Regions from separate parts of the Peribacillus sp. TE19612 genome, predicted to be linked through region 3. Evidence: riboswitches for the same ligand, from Rfam matches in the RefSeq annotation. Region 3 holds a riboswitch; each other region holds the start of a gene.
The links. A riboswitch is a leader RNA that binds a small molecule or an ion and turns the genes downstream of it on or off. The one in region 3 is predicted to bind preQ1.
Positions count from the first base shown of each region.

Region 1: linked by a shared signal. The riboswitch ahead of ACZ9AO_RS19910 (VUT family protein) and the one ahead of ACZ9AO_RS11675 (QueT transporter family protein) in region 3 are both predicted to bind preQ1.
Region 2: linked by a shared signal. The riboswitch ahead of queC (7-cyano-7-deazaguanine synthase QueC) and the one ahead of ACZ9AO_RS11675 (QueT transporter family protein) in region 3 are both predicted to bind preQ1.

Region 1 is NZ_JBWCCL010000012.1:43,869-48,950, reverse strand. It holds gene ACZ9AO_RS19930 (DUF421 domain-containing protein) at 1-540, shown strand, start outside; gene ACZ9AO_RS19925 (alpha/beta hydrolase) at 643-1,389, opposite strand; gene ACZ9AO_RS19920 (PadR family transcriptional regulator) at 1,700-2,020, shown strand; gene ACZ9AO_RS19915 (hypothetical protein) at 2,430-2,576, opposite strand; gene ACZ9AO_RS19910 (VUT family protein) at 2,598-3,140, opposite strand; PreQ1 riboswitch class I at 3,191-3,233, opposite strand; gene ACZ9AO_RS19905 (SRPBCC family protein) at 3,473-3,949, shown strand; gene ACZ9AO_RS19900 (SRPBCC family protein) at 3,992-4,432, shown strand; gene ACZ9AO_RS19895 (TetR/AcrR family transcriptional regulator) at 4,609-5,082, shown strand, end outside.
Region 2 is NZ_JBWCCL010000012.1:38,181-43,262, forward strand. It holds gene ACZ9AO_RS19865 (hypothetical protein) at 661-876, opposite strand; gene ACZ9AO_RS19870 (methyl-accepting chemotaxis protein) at 1,331-3,010, opposite strand; PreQ1 riboswitch class I at 3,195-3,237, shown strand; gene queC (7-cyano-7-deazaguanine synthase QueC) at 3,293-3,958, shown strand; gene queD (6-carboxytetrahydropterin synthase QueD) at 3,958-4,428, shown strand; gene queE (7-carboxy-7-deazaguanine synthase QueE) at 4,421-5,082, shown strand, end outside.
Region 3 is NZ_JBWCCL010000005.1:317,395-322,476, forward strand. It holds gene adhP (alcohol dehydrogenase AdhP) at 1-180, opposite strand, end outside; gene ACZ9AO_RS11660 (DUF3892 domain-containing protein) at 493-792, shown strand; gene ACZ9AO_RS11665 (CBS domain-containing protein) at 878-1,690, opposite strand; gene ACZ9AO_RS11670 (YbaK/EbsC family protein) at 1,800-2,321, opposite strand; PreQ1 riboswitch class I at 2,494-2,538, shown strand; gene ACZ9AO_RS11675 (QueT transporter family protein) at 2,545-3,030, shown strand; gene ACZ9AO_RS11680 (TVP38/TMEM64 family protein) at 3,154-3,810, shown strand; gene ACZ9AO_RS11685 (PAS domain S-box protein) at 3,927-5,082, shown strand, end outside.

The DNA of each region.
Region 1 (5,082 bases), on a different contig from region 3:
CTTGCCCACCCTTTATCTGATGAACAGTTAGGTTTGAAGGGCTCCATGATAACAACCAGTGTATTGATCATTTTATATATAATGAGTGTGTTTGCGGGACTTAAGTGGGGAAAACTCCGAAGGTTTTTTGACTCAGATCCCTTTCCGCTTATCGAAAATGGACAAATCATTTACAAAAGCTTAGCAAGGGCCAGAATCTCCATCGATGTTTTATTATCGGAATTAAGAAAAGAAAAAGTCGAAGATATTCAAAAAGTATCCCTCGCGCTATGGGAACCGGGCGGTACCATTTCATTGTTTTTAGATCCCCAATATGAAGCAGTAACCCCAGCAGATATGCACCTGGCAACAAATGCCTTCACTTTTCCTAAAACGATTATTAAAGAGGGAATGATTGATTCTAAAGAATTGAACCGGGGCGGTAAAGACGAAGCATGGCTGAAAAACAAAATCAAAATAACATATAATGCCGACGTGAATGATATTTTATTGGCAACTCTTGATAATAACGATACCTTAAAGGTCTTTTTCTACAAATAGATGCGCAGCCAAAACAAAAACCCCTCAAGTATAGTGTAAAGCCTACTTACGACTGTAGGCTTTTTACACGTTCAACTTAAAGGGGATCAAAAATATCGCTTATTACTCCGACCAATTCAGTGTATTCAAGAACTTATACACATCTTCATACACCTGTTCACGTTCCTTGCCCAATGTGATAATATGGCCAGACTTTTCATACCAAATCAAGTGTTTATGCTGTGTATCGACTTCATTGAAAATCGCTGTAGCACTCTCCGTATAGTCCGGATCATCCAAACGACCTTGCAGAACAAGAGTTGGTGATGTGATTAAATCTAAATTTTCACCTGTCTCATTTATAATGTTCAACACATCTTTTAGTTGAGGCATAGGCTCTTCTTCAAGCAGCTTCACTTCTGCAGCAATTTGGTCTGCATCTTTGCCCTCAAACTTCTTATACGCCTGTGCATAATTGAGCAAGCGGTTCTTTTGCCGATCGATACTTTTTCCTTGCGTCGGAGCGCACATTGAAACTACCCCTTTTACAGGCAATTCAATTCCCACTTTTAATGAAAACACTCCCCCTAAAGAAATTCCTACAACTGCAATTTCCTCATAGCCTTCTTCTTTTAGGAAATTATAGCCATTAACTACATCTCCCCACCATTCCTTTGGACCAGTTTTAGCAAGTTCCTCGGCTGATACTCCGTGCCCACTATAAAGAGGTCCGTGGCAAGTATAGTCGAGATCATTTAAGTACTTCCCTAATTTCTTCATATCTCCTGTACTTCCGGTAAACCCGTGAAGCAGAAGAACTGCTCTCTTTCCACCTATATATGTGAATGACTCAGGTGCTTTCACTTTCATCTATCTAGGACCTTCTTTCTTTGCTCTTGTTGATAAATAGAATCTAAATGATTTTCGAAAAAAAATCAATTAATACCCCTTGAGTAGTGATTCTTCTATCCTATTCCGTATTTTCATTAAAACAATTAAATCATGTATATAGTATCCTTACCACACTCTTCACAACTCATCCGTTCCGAAGCACATTTTACTATGATTAAATTTATTTAGCAATCGTCATTTAACCATTTTTTTTAAGAAAAGTAAAATGCACCTTGTGATACGATGTACAACGTAATACACTTTAAAAATGAAAAGGAGGAGATTTTATATGGATAAAGAATTAATGAAGGGAAGCATTGACCTCCTTTTGCTTTCACTTCTTTCACAAAAAAAGCTTTACGGCTATGAAATAACCAAAATCCTGAAGCAAATGAGCAAGGGCAACTATGAAATAAGTGAAGGCACCCTCTACCCTGCCCTTAAACGATTAGAAAAAAAAGAATTCATAAAAGGACATTGGAAAGAGTCCGAATCAGGCCGAAGGAAATATTATCATGTCACCGAAAATGGACAAACCGAACTTGAGCGGAAACGCGAATGCTTTTTCTTCCTGGAAAAATTAGTTCGAAAAAGCGCAGAGCAATTCTAAACCAAATAAAAAGCTTCCTGCACCCATTAATGGAACGGCCCAGGGAGCTTTTTTTGCTGTTTTACTCGTGAATTCATGCGGCACTCGTGAGTTTGGACTGTTTACTCGTGAATTTTGTACTTTTACTCGTGAGTTTCGCACTTTTACTCGTGAGTTTCGCACTTTTACTCGTGAGTTTTGCTGTTATACTCGTGAGTTTCGCACTTTTACACGTGAATTCGTACTGCACACTTAGTTTGCACTGTTTAATCGTGAGTTTTTCACGTTTACTCGCGAGTTTCGCACTTTTACTCGTGAGTTTTGCTGTTTTACTCGTGAGTTTCGCACTTTTACACGTGAATTCGTACTGCACACTTAGTTTGCACTGTTTACTCGTGAGTTACTTCAATCACGAAAAAAAAGGACCTAATCAGGTCCTTTTTTTGTCTATTCCTTTATGCTTACGATAATTGGCGCAGGAAAGCTTCATGCATTCCCCTTGTACATGCGGACCATATTTTTCACGAAAGGCCTCGAGGCAATAGCATTTTTCTTCTTCTTTTTTGGTTCCATCCATCGAGTGCATCCCTCCTAGCATTTAACTGGAGACTACACGTTTCTCCAGTTCTACGTTGATTCGTCCCAACAATACGGCACCAATGGACTGAATGATCGTTTTAACGATGATTTGGCCGATGACCGCAGCTGGTACTGCTTCCCATGGCAATATATTGGCACCCAGAGGACTTAGGCCAATCACGACAAATATTACTGAATCGAAAAATCCTCCAACGATCCCGCTGTAAAACACCCTCCAACTCATCGGGAGCTTTAAACGGGTATAAATTTCCGTATCCGCTGTTTCTGCGACCACGAAGGATAATGCGGAAGCAAACACAATCAGTAACGTATCTCCTAATAAAAATGATACACATGCAGATAAAATAAGTGCAGTGACGATGCATATATAGGTCTTCGCACGGCCGAATTTATTCTGGACCAGATCTCGGAAGATGAAGGTTCCCCCGATGAGCAATGTCCCCATCGGGATGATGAACATGCCAAAATGTAATGGCGCAAAAGCTGCTGTAACCACATTCGCCGTGATGATGGATACTAAATACAATAAAATTCTTAACATTTCTTAATTCTCCTTATACAGAAAAAACAGCACCCTAAGAATGAGCCCTGTTCTCCTTAGTTTTTTTGAGAGGGTAGCTAGAACCTCTTCCGCCCGGGCGGATTATCATTTTCCTTATTCATCGTAGCTTGAAAGCGGTTGGAAATCAAGAAGTTTCCATACCGTCGATTTTAGTATGTATTCGCTGATACCGATTGATTTAGCCATTTACTTCAATGGCCCTGTTTCCCCCTTTTGCCGATTTCTGTCGCATAAAACTGCTTGACCGTCTGTATACAAAAGCCGAAAATCAAAGATAGAGTCTTGTACCTTATTTGGCGAGGAGAAAAAGAATGATCAAAAAAACTACGTTTGTCTATCCTATTTATATCGCAACCACACCAGAGAAGCTTTGGGAAGCCTTGACGAGTGGTGAAGTCACGAAGAAATACCACTTCGGATTACAAGTACAGTCTGACTGGCAAGAAGGGTCAGCCGTTAAATATTTGCTGGAAGATGGGCGGATTATCGATCATGGGCATGTACTTAAATGCGAGCCGTTGCACCTGCTCTCGTTTACATGGATCATGGCAGGAGACGAAACACCTCGCGAGCAGCCTACACGGGTCACTTTTGAATTACAGAAAATGGACGATTCGACTGTGAAGTTAATTCTTAGGCATGAGGAGCTATTGGAGACGGATTTCGTATATGATGACAACACCTTTGAAGGCTTGAATAATGGATGGCCAGCCCTTTTAAGTAACCTGAAGAGCTTGCTTGAAACTGGACGGACCCTCCCGCCCATATCAGTAGACTGGAATAATTAAACGGAAACTATAAAAACACATTGAAAGAGAGTTGAGTTAATAATGGATACCCAAATAATCACGAAATTTAAGATAATCAAGCCAGCTAATGAAGTGTTTGAAGCCATTGTGAATCCTGAAAAAATCGGGAATTTCTGGTTCTCATCAAGTTCGGAAAGATGGGAAAAAGACAGGACGCCTACATTGAGATACAACGAATACGATGCTGAAGTGGTCATTCATGTATTGGAAGTAGAGGAAAATAGGAAAATCGTGTTTGCATGGGGCGGAAATGATCAAGAAACGATTGTTACCATTACACTAAAAAAGTTGGATAAAACGAGTACGATCATTGAAGTGAACGAATCTGGATTGAGTGAAGACGACCCTGAAATAATAAACAAAATGATCGGACAAAAAGAAGGTTGGGTATATACATTAACCTGTTTAAAGGGTTATTTAGAAAATGGCGTTACTACTTTGAGAGCATCATTAGTTTTTTAATAAATTGCATAAACCCTCAATAAACTGGGGGTTTATCCTTTGCAACACTGGTGAAACAAATGGCAAAATCCCACTTAAAAAACAGTACTTTTTCATTCGACCTAATAATTGACATTTTAAAATCAGTGAGCTATCATCCTAATTAACCAGTGGTCAATTAATAAGGAGGTGACAAGATGTCGCCAAGGAAATCGGCAGGTCAAGAATTATCCAGGGACATGGTTTTGAATGAAGCTAGAAACCTTTTTGCAGCGTTAGGGTATTCGAATGTCTCGATGAGGCAATTGGCTAAATCATTGGATTGCAGTCATGGAGCCATTTATTATCATTTTAAAAACAAGGCGGAAATATTTTATAGTTTAGTGAAAACGGATTTTTCCGTTTTAAATTCTTTAATCGATGATATCATCCTGTCGGAAAATGACCCTTCTGTAAAAATGGAAAAGATTTTATTGTGCTTCTTGGAGTTTGGTTTAACCCAACAGAATCATTATTCCATCATGTTTTTATCGAAGGAAAAAGAAATTCAGCAGTTACTTCAATTCGATTCTAATAAAACATACGAAAAGCTAATCCAGTCCTTGACGGATCTAACGGAAAACAAACTGAATCCTGCATCCATTTGGTCGATTTTTCTTTCTCTTCACGGA
Region 2 (5,082 bases), on a different contig from region 3:
AGAGTGTAATAGTATCTAATGGGATAAATTGTTTTATGAGTACAAAGATATGGCTGAAAATCGAGGGAATCGAGGTTTTATTTGCACTAAATTATGGAAAGTTTAATAAAAACCCATTTTGGTCAAAAGCAAAATAGTTTTATGAGTATTTGAACCTAATTCATAATGGCTATATTTGAATAATAATTAATTTTTAAAAGTGAGGTTTATTACAGTTTATTAATTGTTTATACCCATTGTTTGACATAAACGTTACAATTTTTATGCATTTGTCATTCAATGTGAAATATTGCATCTAACGACTCAATTAGTTGAACTCTTTTGAATATGGATAAAGATGAGTAAAAGAACACATCTCTTTTTTAAAAATATTTTTCGGTTTTTCCTTGGTAAATACCCGTGGGTCTATAATTGAACTTTTACCTAAAACATGAAATAAACTAAAGTTAACCCATTTCTTTTAAAAAATACCTAGTTTCTTCTATAGATATAGTGTTTATAGAAGAATGAAAAATAAAAAAGCTCAGAGGTATATCTGAGCTTTCGGCTTATATATTGTAAATGAATGTAATGGTCACGGATCTCCGTTAATCATGGAGAGATTTAACTTTTGTGGGTCTTGAGTTACAGCATGGGTAGCTGATAATGGAAGGAATCAGGTTAACTGGATTTCTTTCTGTCAGAAATCTCAAGGTTGGAGCCCTTTTTACCGCCATCAATCACATAAAGTCTAGGAGCTAATCTCCTTCTTTTTCCTTGATTGTCAGGATTCATCTTCATATAATTTTCGTATTCTTTGCGAAAGAATTCTTCGGTTTCCCGTTCCAGTGCTTTTCTTTCTTTAAAATCTGCGATGAATTTGAAAAAACGTTTCATATGAATTCCTCCTTATGGGGTTAAAAGGTCTTAGTTTAATAGTAACATATCGTTGGTGAAGTTTAACCTTTTTTTACAAATTTGGAGTGGAAAATATGTTTTTGTGTGAATAAAGTTGTGAATGGTTTGATTCGAGAGAAAGCATGCAATCGATATTTACTGAGCATATGGGCCCGTGCATGGTGTTGAAAGGAAAGGACAGGACAGGATTTTCAGGTATTGGAAGTAATCATTATTTAAGTTAAAATATTCCTTTAATTATATTCATTATACACTAAATATTCTGAAAACAAAGGAAAATATTCACTTCCAGCCGCTTTTGATAGATTTGCTTTTTTAATGGTTCATTATTGTGTATAGTTATATATTCCCCGAATATACGAAAATGAAACAACGCTTATAATAGGAGAAAAAAAGCAAGTTCCCGCATTCAAGTAGCGGGAACTTGCTAGTGTCATAATTGGAATTTCTTAACCTGTGCAGTCAGCAATTCCGCCGAAGATGCAAGTTCACTGGCATGATTCGTGATTTCATCCATCGAAGAGCTGGATTGCTGAGCGGAGGCTGAGACTTGTTCGATTCCTGCCGCGGACTCTTCAGAAACGGCAGCGATATCTTCGATAGCCTGATTGATTTTTTTGCTATTTGTGGAGATATAGTTCAATTCTTCGGTAATATGCTGTATTTTCATTTCCATATTCCCGACAGAGTGATTGATTGTTTCAAAGGTTCGGCCTGTGAGTGTGATCTGTTTCGTGCCTTCATCCACTTGAGTATAACCATCTTCCAGGGAGTGGACGACTGTTTTTGAACCCGTTTGAATGGCGGAGACAATATTGGTGATAACCCCAACGGAGTGTGTGACCTCTTCAGCGAGTTTCCGCACTTCATCGGCGACGACGGCAAAGCCCTTGCCATGTTCACCAGCACGAGCGGCCTCTATGGCTGCATTCAGCGCCAATAGATTGGTTTGATTGGATATATCTTTGATGACCTGCACAAGCTGCGAGATTTGCTGTGATTGAGAATCGAGCTCTTTCACTTGCTCTACGGCATTTTTGACAATCCCATCAATACTTTGCATCTGTTGGACCGAACTGCGCATTAAAGCGGTGCCGTCCTTGGTCAAGGAAAGGATTTCGGTTGAACTTCTAGCCACATCCGCTCCTTCCAGGTGGGCCAACTCGATCCTGCCAGTGAAATCATCCATCATGCGAACCATTTCGGCTGCCCGGCTGGCTTGTGACTCCGAACCTTCCGAAAGTTCATACATCGTAGACGCTATTTGCTTGCTGCCCTGCTGCACTTCATTTGCTGATTGATTCAGATCCTCGCTTTGGTTGGTAACGGATTGCGAAACAACGAGCATTTTTTCGATCGTATCACGAAGGTTTTTCTGCATTAGGTTGGCGGAGACCGTTAATTCGCCCAGTTCATCATATGACTTTTGCTCCAGGGGCTCATGATTCAGCTCTCCGTCAGCCACCATTTTCATCCTGTCCCTAATTTTAAGGAGGGGGGTGGTAATGAGGTTGGCAGTAACAAGCGCCAGCACAAGGCCGATAAGGACTGCTGCAATGGATAAGATGATACTTGTCGTCTTGACCGATTTCCCGCTTTCGATGACGGTTTTACCTGAAGCGACAATCAATTCCTCGCGTTTAGAAGCAAGCTCCTTGAAACCCTCCATTACTTCATTGCTGATTGGCGCCACTTCATTTTTGAGTATCTCTTTAGCGCGTTCTTCATTTCCTTTTTCATACTGGATAAATACCCGTTCTACAATCATCGTCCTCCAATCCACGCTCTTCTCGATCAATTCCTTTGTTTTATCAGAATCGCTTAAGGCTAGGAGTTCCTCCTGGATGACCTGGCTTTCTTCGGTATATTGTAAGAACCTTTCTTTATAACTCTCGTCGCCATATAGAATATAGGCCCGGACGAATGCGGTTCTTTGTGCTAGATTATATAGGAGCTTTTCGTCTTGGATAAGAAGCGGAAGTTCCCTTTCGATGATATCCTGGGAGTATGCCAGTGACTTGTTGCTGCTATAAATGTTGAATGCTCCTAAGATGACACATAAAGATATGATGAGTGAAAATGCCACCAATACCTTTGATTTAATGCTTTTCAAATTATTGGACCCCTTTATCGATATTTTATTCACTCTTTTTATCGTATTTTTAATGTGATTTTTAAGTAATGAAAAGTTAACCAAATTTTCCACCAGGTTTAATGTTCACTTTATATAAACATCTTGATTTCTTATCATTTTCAAGTTACTATTGACTTGGAAAAATATAATATTCCGCGTTAAGGCGGAAGAGGTTCTAGCTACCCTCTCAAAAAAACTAAGGAGAAACAGTGCTCTATTCTTAGGGTGCTGTTTTTTTCCGTAAAAAGGAGTTTTATAGAAATGAAGAAGAAAGAAAAGGCAGTGGTTGTGTTTAGCGGAGGGCAGGACAGTACGACGTGCCTGTTTTGGGCATTGGAGAGATTTGAGGAAGTGGAAGCGGTGACGTTCGATTATAATCAGCGGCATAGCTTGGAAATCGAATGCGCTCAAAACATTGCCAAGGAATTGGGCGTGAACCATCATATCCTTGACATGTCGCTGCTGAACCAACTGGCACCGAATGCATTGACAAGAAGTGATATCGCAGTGTCGGACGGAGAAGAAGGGGAGCTGCCGTCGACGTTCGTGCCAGGGAGGAATTTGCTGTTCCTTTCGTTTGCCGGAGTGCTGGCGAGCCAGATTGGCGCTAAACATATTGTCACAGGAGTCTGTGAAACGGATTTCAGCGGATATCCTGACTGCCGCGATGTATTCATTAAATCGTTGAATGTGACCTTAAACTTATCGATGGACCAGTCATTCGTGATTGATACGCCGCTAATGTGGCTTAATAAAGAGGAAACATGGGAGCTTGCTGACCAGCTTGGCGCGTTCGACTTTGTCCGCGAAAAGACCCTGACTTGCTATAACGGAATCATCTCCGATGGCTGTGGAGATTGTCCGGCATGTAATCTGCGGAAAAAAGGACTGGATGACTATGTAAGCAGACGGAAGGTGCTTTCATGATGTACGGTTTTAAGATAGTGGATAAACTCCAAAAAATAGATGAAGATATTCAGCGCAGCCAATTGAAGTATACAAACAAGAGGGTTCTCGTGAGTAAGGAATTCACCTTTGACGCGGCGCACCATCTGCATGACTATGAAGGGAAATGCAAGAACCTGCATGGCCACACGTATAAAGTCATTTTCGGATTGAGCGGGTATACGGATTCACGCGGGTTGATGATAGATTTTGGTGACATCAAGGATATATGGAAAAATGAAATCGAAATCCACCTGGATCATCGTTATTTGAATGAAACCCTGCCGCTCATGAATACAACAGCTGAAAATATGGTTGTCTGGATCTATGAAAAAATGGCCGAAGCCCTTTCATTAAAAGAATATGAGGGTGCTAGAGTCGAATTTGTTCGACTGTACGAAACGCCGACAAGCTATGCCGAAGCCAGACGGGAGTGGATGGAAAGTGAGTAAACTTCCGGTTATGGAAATCTTCGGGCCGACCATCCAAGGAGAGGGAATGGTCATTGGTCAAAAAACCATGTTCGTTCGGACGGCCGGCTGCGATTATTCATGTTCCTGGTGTGATTCCGCATTTACTTGGGATGGCACAGGTAAGGAAGATACCGTTCAGATGACTGCCGATGAAATATGGGATGAGCTGAAGCGAATTGGGGGTTCCAGTTTTTCCTTCGTGACGATATCTGGGGGAAACCCGGCCCTGCTGAAAAACCTAAACGGCTTGATAGCGATCTTACATGAAAATAAAATGAAAATTGGTGTAGAAACACAAGGAAGCCGATGGCAGGATTGGTTTCTCGATATTGATGAGCTGACTATCTCACCTAAGCCGCCGAGCTCTGGAATGAACACGGACTTTACGGTGCTTGACCAAATCATCTCGAATCTTGCCAATCGAAATCCAGAAAACCATGTTTCATTGAAAATCGTCGTCTTTAACGAGGAAGATTATCAATATGCCAAACATGTACATGGGCGTTACCCGGATATTCCTTTTTATCTGCAGGTCGGCAATGACGACAGCAGGACGGCGGATGATCGTCAATTGATCAGCGGCCTATTGAAGAAGTACGAAGAGTTAATTGATAGAGTGATAGCAGATGATGA
Region 3 (5,082 bases):
TCCCGGGATAAGCGGAAGCTTGGGTTTTACCGGCCAATCACCATGTGCAGCATGTAGATCGGTATGACACACGCCACAGGCTTTAATTTTCACTAATATCTCACCATATTCCAATTCTGGGATCGGTACTTCCTTAATCTCAAGTTTTTGGTTAAATTCATTGACGACCGCCGCTTTCATTGTCTTGACCTGTTGTTTTGCATTTACAGTGCCAGTCCCTTGTTTTACATTCATGATTACTATTCCTCCCTTAATCTAGTGGATATTATTTCTTGCTACTGCTTACACCTACTACTTAAACTTGCACTACTGCACTACTTAAAATAGTTGCAAGTGCCATGCCACTGCAAAAAGGCCAAGACGACAGCATTCACAAAAAGAAGTGCCGAAAGATCGGCCCATTTGGACGAATTAACGGCTCAAGTTGGACGAAAACCGGTTTGTATATTGCAGGAAAAATGGTTCACCCTATAAATAGGAGGTGCCTTATACATGGACAAATTTGAAGAAGCCTATGAGTCATATAAACAGCAGGGAACACCGCAAGCAAACCAAAGTGATTCAGCAGCAGGAAAAGAAGAAATCATCGCCGTAAGGAAAAATGAAGAGGACAATATTATCGCCATCAAGACGGACTCCGGCCGCGAACTCGACTACCCCACAGCCCTTGCGGAAGCCAAAGCTGGCAACCTGGCCAACGTTGACGTCTTTCATAAATATGGACGTGACATATTACGGAGTGAGCCCGATGGGATAAAAGAAAATAACCTGGATCAACTGCCGGAGTTTTGAGTTTTTCGGGGAGACTGCCTGATACGGGCAGTTTTTTTCTATCTGGATGCGCAAAAAAAAAAGAACCAGCATGATTAGCCGGATCTTATTTTTCATAAGGATAGGATTCAGAGATTTCGAGCAGTCGGCCGCAGGACTCGACAACCTCGATGATTTCCATCCATGACATGTCCAGACCCAGTTCATTAGCATGGGAAATCTTATCCCGTAACTTTCGGATGGCATTCGCATCCTTCTTCCCTTTACTTTTCGAAGGGATTTGGAAGAAGTGCCTCAATTCTTTATCTTTATGTATAATATCGAATTTATCACTGATTTGCAGGCACTCTATTATATTGATATCTTCATTTTTATCAATTCTCCTTTTATATAATTCGGTTGCCTTTTCTAAACGATCTTCGCTGATCATTGGATACCAGCTGCCATCACCGAATCTATCCAGGATGATATCGCTCATCCTCATTTCCAATAAGGTAATATATCCGAATATCAGCATCCTGATCGGAGGCTTTTGAAGGTCAGCATGGGTGATCAACATTTTAATTGAATTATTCTCTAATACGAACACCCTTGTCTTATTCTTAAAAATATGGAGAAGCTGGATCAAAGGGGTTGAATTCGAAACCATTTCCTTTGGTGAGAAGTTTCTCATATATTCAGAAATACTTCCCTCACCTAGTTCTTGCCTTTCGATATATCCGATGATTTCCCCTTGATCTTGGACTGCCAATATATCAAAATTCTTTTTTTTCATTGCTTTCTGGATATCCAGCGCCAGATCGTTTTTATGGCAAAACTCAAGCTCCTGGGCAATGCTCTTAACCGTTATATTTTCTTCATAAAGAGTTTTAAGACTCAGATAGCTGCTATTGCTTTTTCTTTCGCTTCCATTTAACATCTTTCAACCTCCGATCAGGAACACTTTCTGCCCATTTTCCGCTTTAATAATAGAAATGCATGCGGCCCTCCGCAAATAAAATTCACTTTAGTGGACTCCATCCCATTCATCAAATGCCATCAACTGCATTTCCTGCCGCCGTTTCCACATTCCCCTTTTCTTCCCACCCCTTACAAACATCCACCCAATCCTTGGCACCTGAATATTCAAATAATTCAGCGAGTGTAAGTTCTATTGCAGAGTTTGAACTGCCGCAAGCCGGAAACAATGACTCAAAGCGCTTCATCGATACATCAAGAAAAACAGCTAAATCGTTTGCCAAGCCAAACGGGCAAACGCCTCCGATTGCATGGCCGGTCTGTGCAAGCACTTCATCAGGTGAAAGCATTCGTGCCTTGAAACCGAACGTCTGACGAAATTTCTTATTATCCACTTTCGCGTCCCCTGCGGCAACGACCAAAATCGCGTGTTCACCTTCCCCTTTAAAGGAAAGGGTCTTGGCAATCCGCGCTGGGATAACACCGATGGTTTCCGCTGCCTCAATCACCGTTGCACTAGATGTTTCGAACTCCTTTATGTCTCCTTCCCGATTCCATTGTTTAAAATGGCTTTTGACACTTTCGATCGACATATTAATATTCACTCCTTTTTATGTACATATTGAAATAATATCATCCTTCATTGCAATAATTCAAAATCCAATTGTGCTGCTTCATCTGATTGGAAACCTATAAATTAAAACCATTCTTTACAAATTGACGAAACAAGCTTACATGGGATACTATTAATCATCGGGTAAACGCCTGCACGTGGTTCGTAACCATCCCACGATAAAAAACTAGGGAGAGAGTAAAATGAATGTTCGTACACTCGTGATAAACGGGTTATTGGCTGCCTTGTATGTGGCGGTCTCATTGGTGTTTAAACCAATAGCTTTTGAGATGTTCCAATTCCGTGTACCGGAAATGTTGAATCATCTGATTGTATTCAATAAAAAATATATCTACGGTATCGTTGGAGGAGTCTTCATATCGAATCTGCTCTTTTCGCCGATGGTGCCATATGATTTGATTTTTGGGGTGGGCCAATCCCTGCTCGCCTTATTGCTTGTCATTTATGTTTCTCGTTTCATAAAAGGCATTAAAGGACGTATGATTGCTACGATTATCTTTTTCACGTTCACAATGTTTTTAATTGCAATTGAACTGAACCTTGCCTTTGGCTTGCCATTCTGGCTAAGCTGGATGACTACAGCTGTCGGTGAGTTCGTTGTCCTTTTGATTGGAGCGCCAATCATTTATGGAATGAACAAAAGAATTCAGTTTGAAAAGTGGCTTTAAAAGGAATTTTCGGGCCGTTAAGCCACTATAATGGAAAAGAGCTGTCTGCATGATGCGGCAGCTCTTTTTTTTCACCATTGAACTCGAAAATGATAAACTATTAGTAAGAATGGTGGTGGCCCTTTGAAAAAAGTCCTGACCATAATCGGTCTACTTGTAATCGCAATTTTTATATACTCTAATGCAGAACTGTTCACTTTGGTTTGGAAAAGTGATTTGGATTCTGTGACTGGCATATTGAAGGAAAATCTTTTGCTTACATTTATTGTGACATTCGTATTGATGTTTGTACAAAATTCTTTTACAATCATCCCCTTAATTTTGCTCCTGACCATCAATGTCACGATATTCGGATTCATATATGGCTATCTATGGAGTTGGTTTACAAGTGTTGTTGCCTCAGGATTCATTTTTTATGCAGCCAGAAACTGGTTTCAGGAGCTTCTTTTAAAGAAGATTGGTGAAAAGTGGCAAGAATCTGTAGTGGAGCATGGCTTCATGTACGTGTTTACAGGCAGGATTTTCCCGCTTATCCCAACAAGCTTAATTAACTTGGCAGCCGGAGTCAGCACCGTCACTTTCAAAGACTTTTTATTGGCGACGGCACTTGGCAACCTTATATACTTTTTCTTCCTATCACTGATTCCCTATGGGCTGCTATCTGTTGAAATGAACCAATATACGCTAGCTGCTCTTGCACTCCTCTTCTTACTATTCTTCATGATCTATAAGCGTGCAAAAAAGAAGAAGAAACTAACCTTCTTCAGAAAAAACAGGTGACCACATTGGCCCCTGTTTTTTTATTTAGAGATTCTGCATATATTTTTTTCCGATAGTTTGTTAAAATGTGTATGTAATTTTACCTTTGAAATGTCTTAAAATCAGGGAGAATCTCCATGTCCAAACGCTCCATCTTAGCAATATATATCCTATCCGGGATTCTTACATTAGTCGTATTCGACTATTTTTTAACTACAAATATCCATAATAAAGAGGTCTTCATTCAACTCCAAAGGGCGGAAGGCATTGTTTTCCTTTTATCAATAGGCTTAATTCTATATCTTTATTTAGCTAAAAGAGAAGAATTCAAAAGATTAAAAGAAGCGGAACAACGTCGGCGCACACTCATCAATTCAATGGTGGATTTCGTTAACTTCAAGGATGGGGATGGCCGATGGCTTGAATCCAATACCTTCGGGCTGCAATTATTTCAATTGGAGCATGTAGATTATAAGGGAAAAAGAGACAGTGAGCTCGCAGAATACTCCGAATTTTATAAAGAATCGTTGATCTACTGTGAAGTTTCCGATGAAGAAACGTGGGTAAAGGGGGAAATTACTAGGTGCGAGGAAATCATCCCTCTTCCCGATGGCAATCACAAGACCTTTGATACGATTAAAGTTCCCCTGTTCAATGAAGATGGTTCACGTAAAGGCTTAGTCGTAATTGGCAGGGATATATCTGAAAGAGTTGTCGCGGAGAATCAATTATTTGATAGCGAACAACGCTATAAATCATTGTTTGAGCACAACCCTTATCCGATGCTGATGCTTGATTTAAATGGAATGATCACGACCGTGAATCCAAGGTTTGAAACGGTAACAGGCTTTCAACAGGAAGAAATACATGGCGCCTCATTCATTAATTTGAATTTTTCAGCAGAAGACGCGGAATTGATCCGTACATCATGCCAATATGTCATGGAAAACCAAAAGGGGATTAAAAAAGGGAAAGATATAGAATTCCTGACGAAGTACGGGAAGTCCATCTTACTTTCTTGTACGTTTGTCCCGATGATGGTTGGCGAGGATTTAGTCGGAATCATTACTTATGCTAAAGAAGTCACTCAAATTCGAGAAACCGAAGCACGCTTAAGAAGAACCGAAAAATTATCGATAGTGGGCGAACTTGCCGCAAGTGTAGCCCACGAGGTACGAAATCCGCTGACTTCTTTAAAAGGTTTCGTCCAACTGCTTAAAAAGAGCGACCATCCCTTTGAACAATACTACACGATCATGTTAAGTGAATTGGACCGGATCAATCTTATTGTAA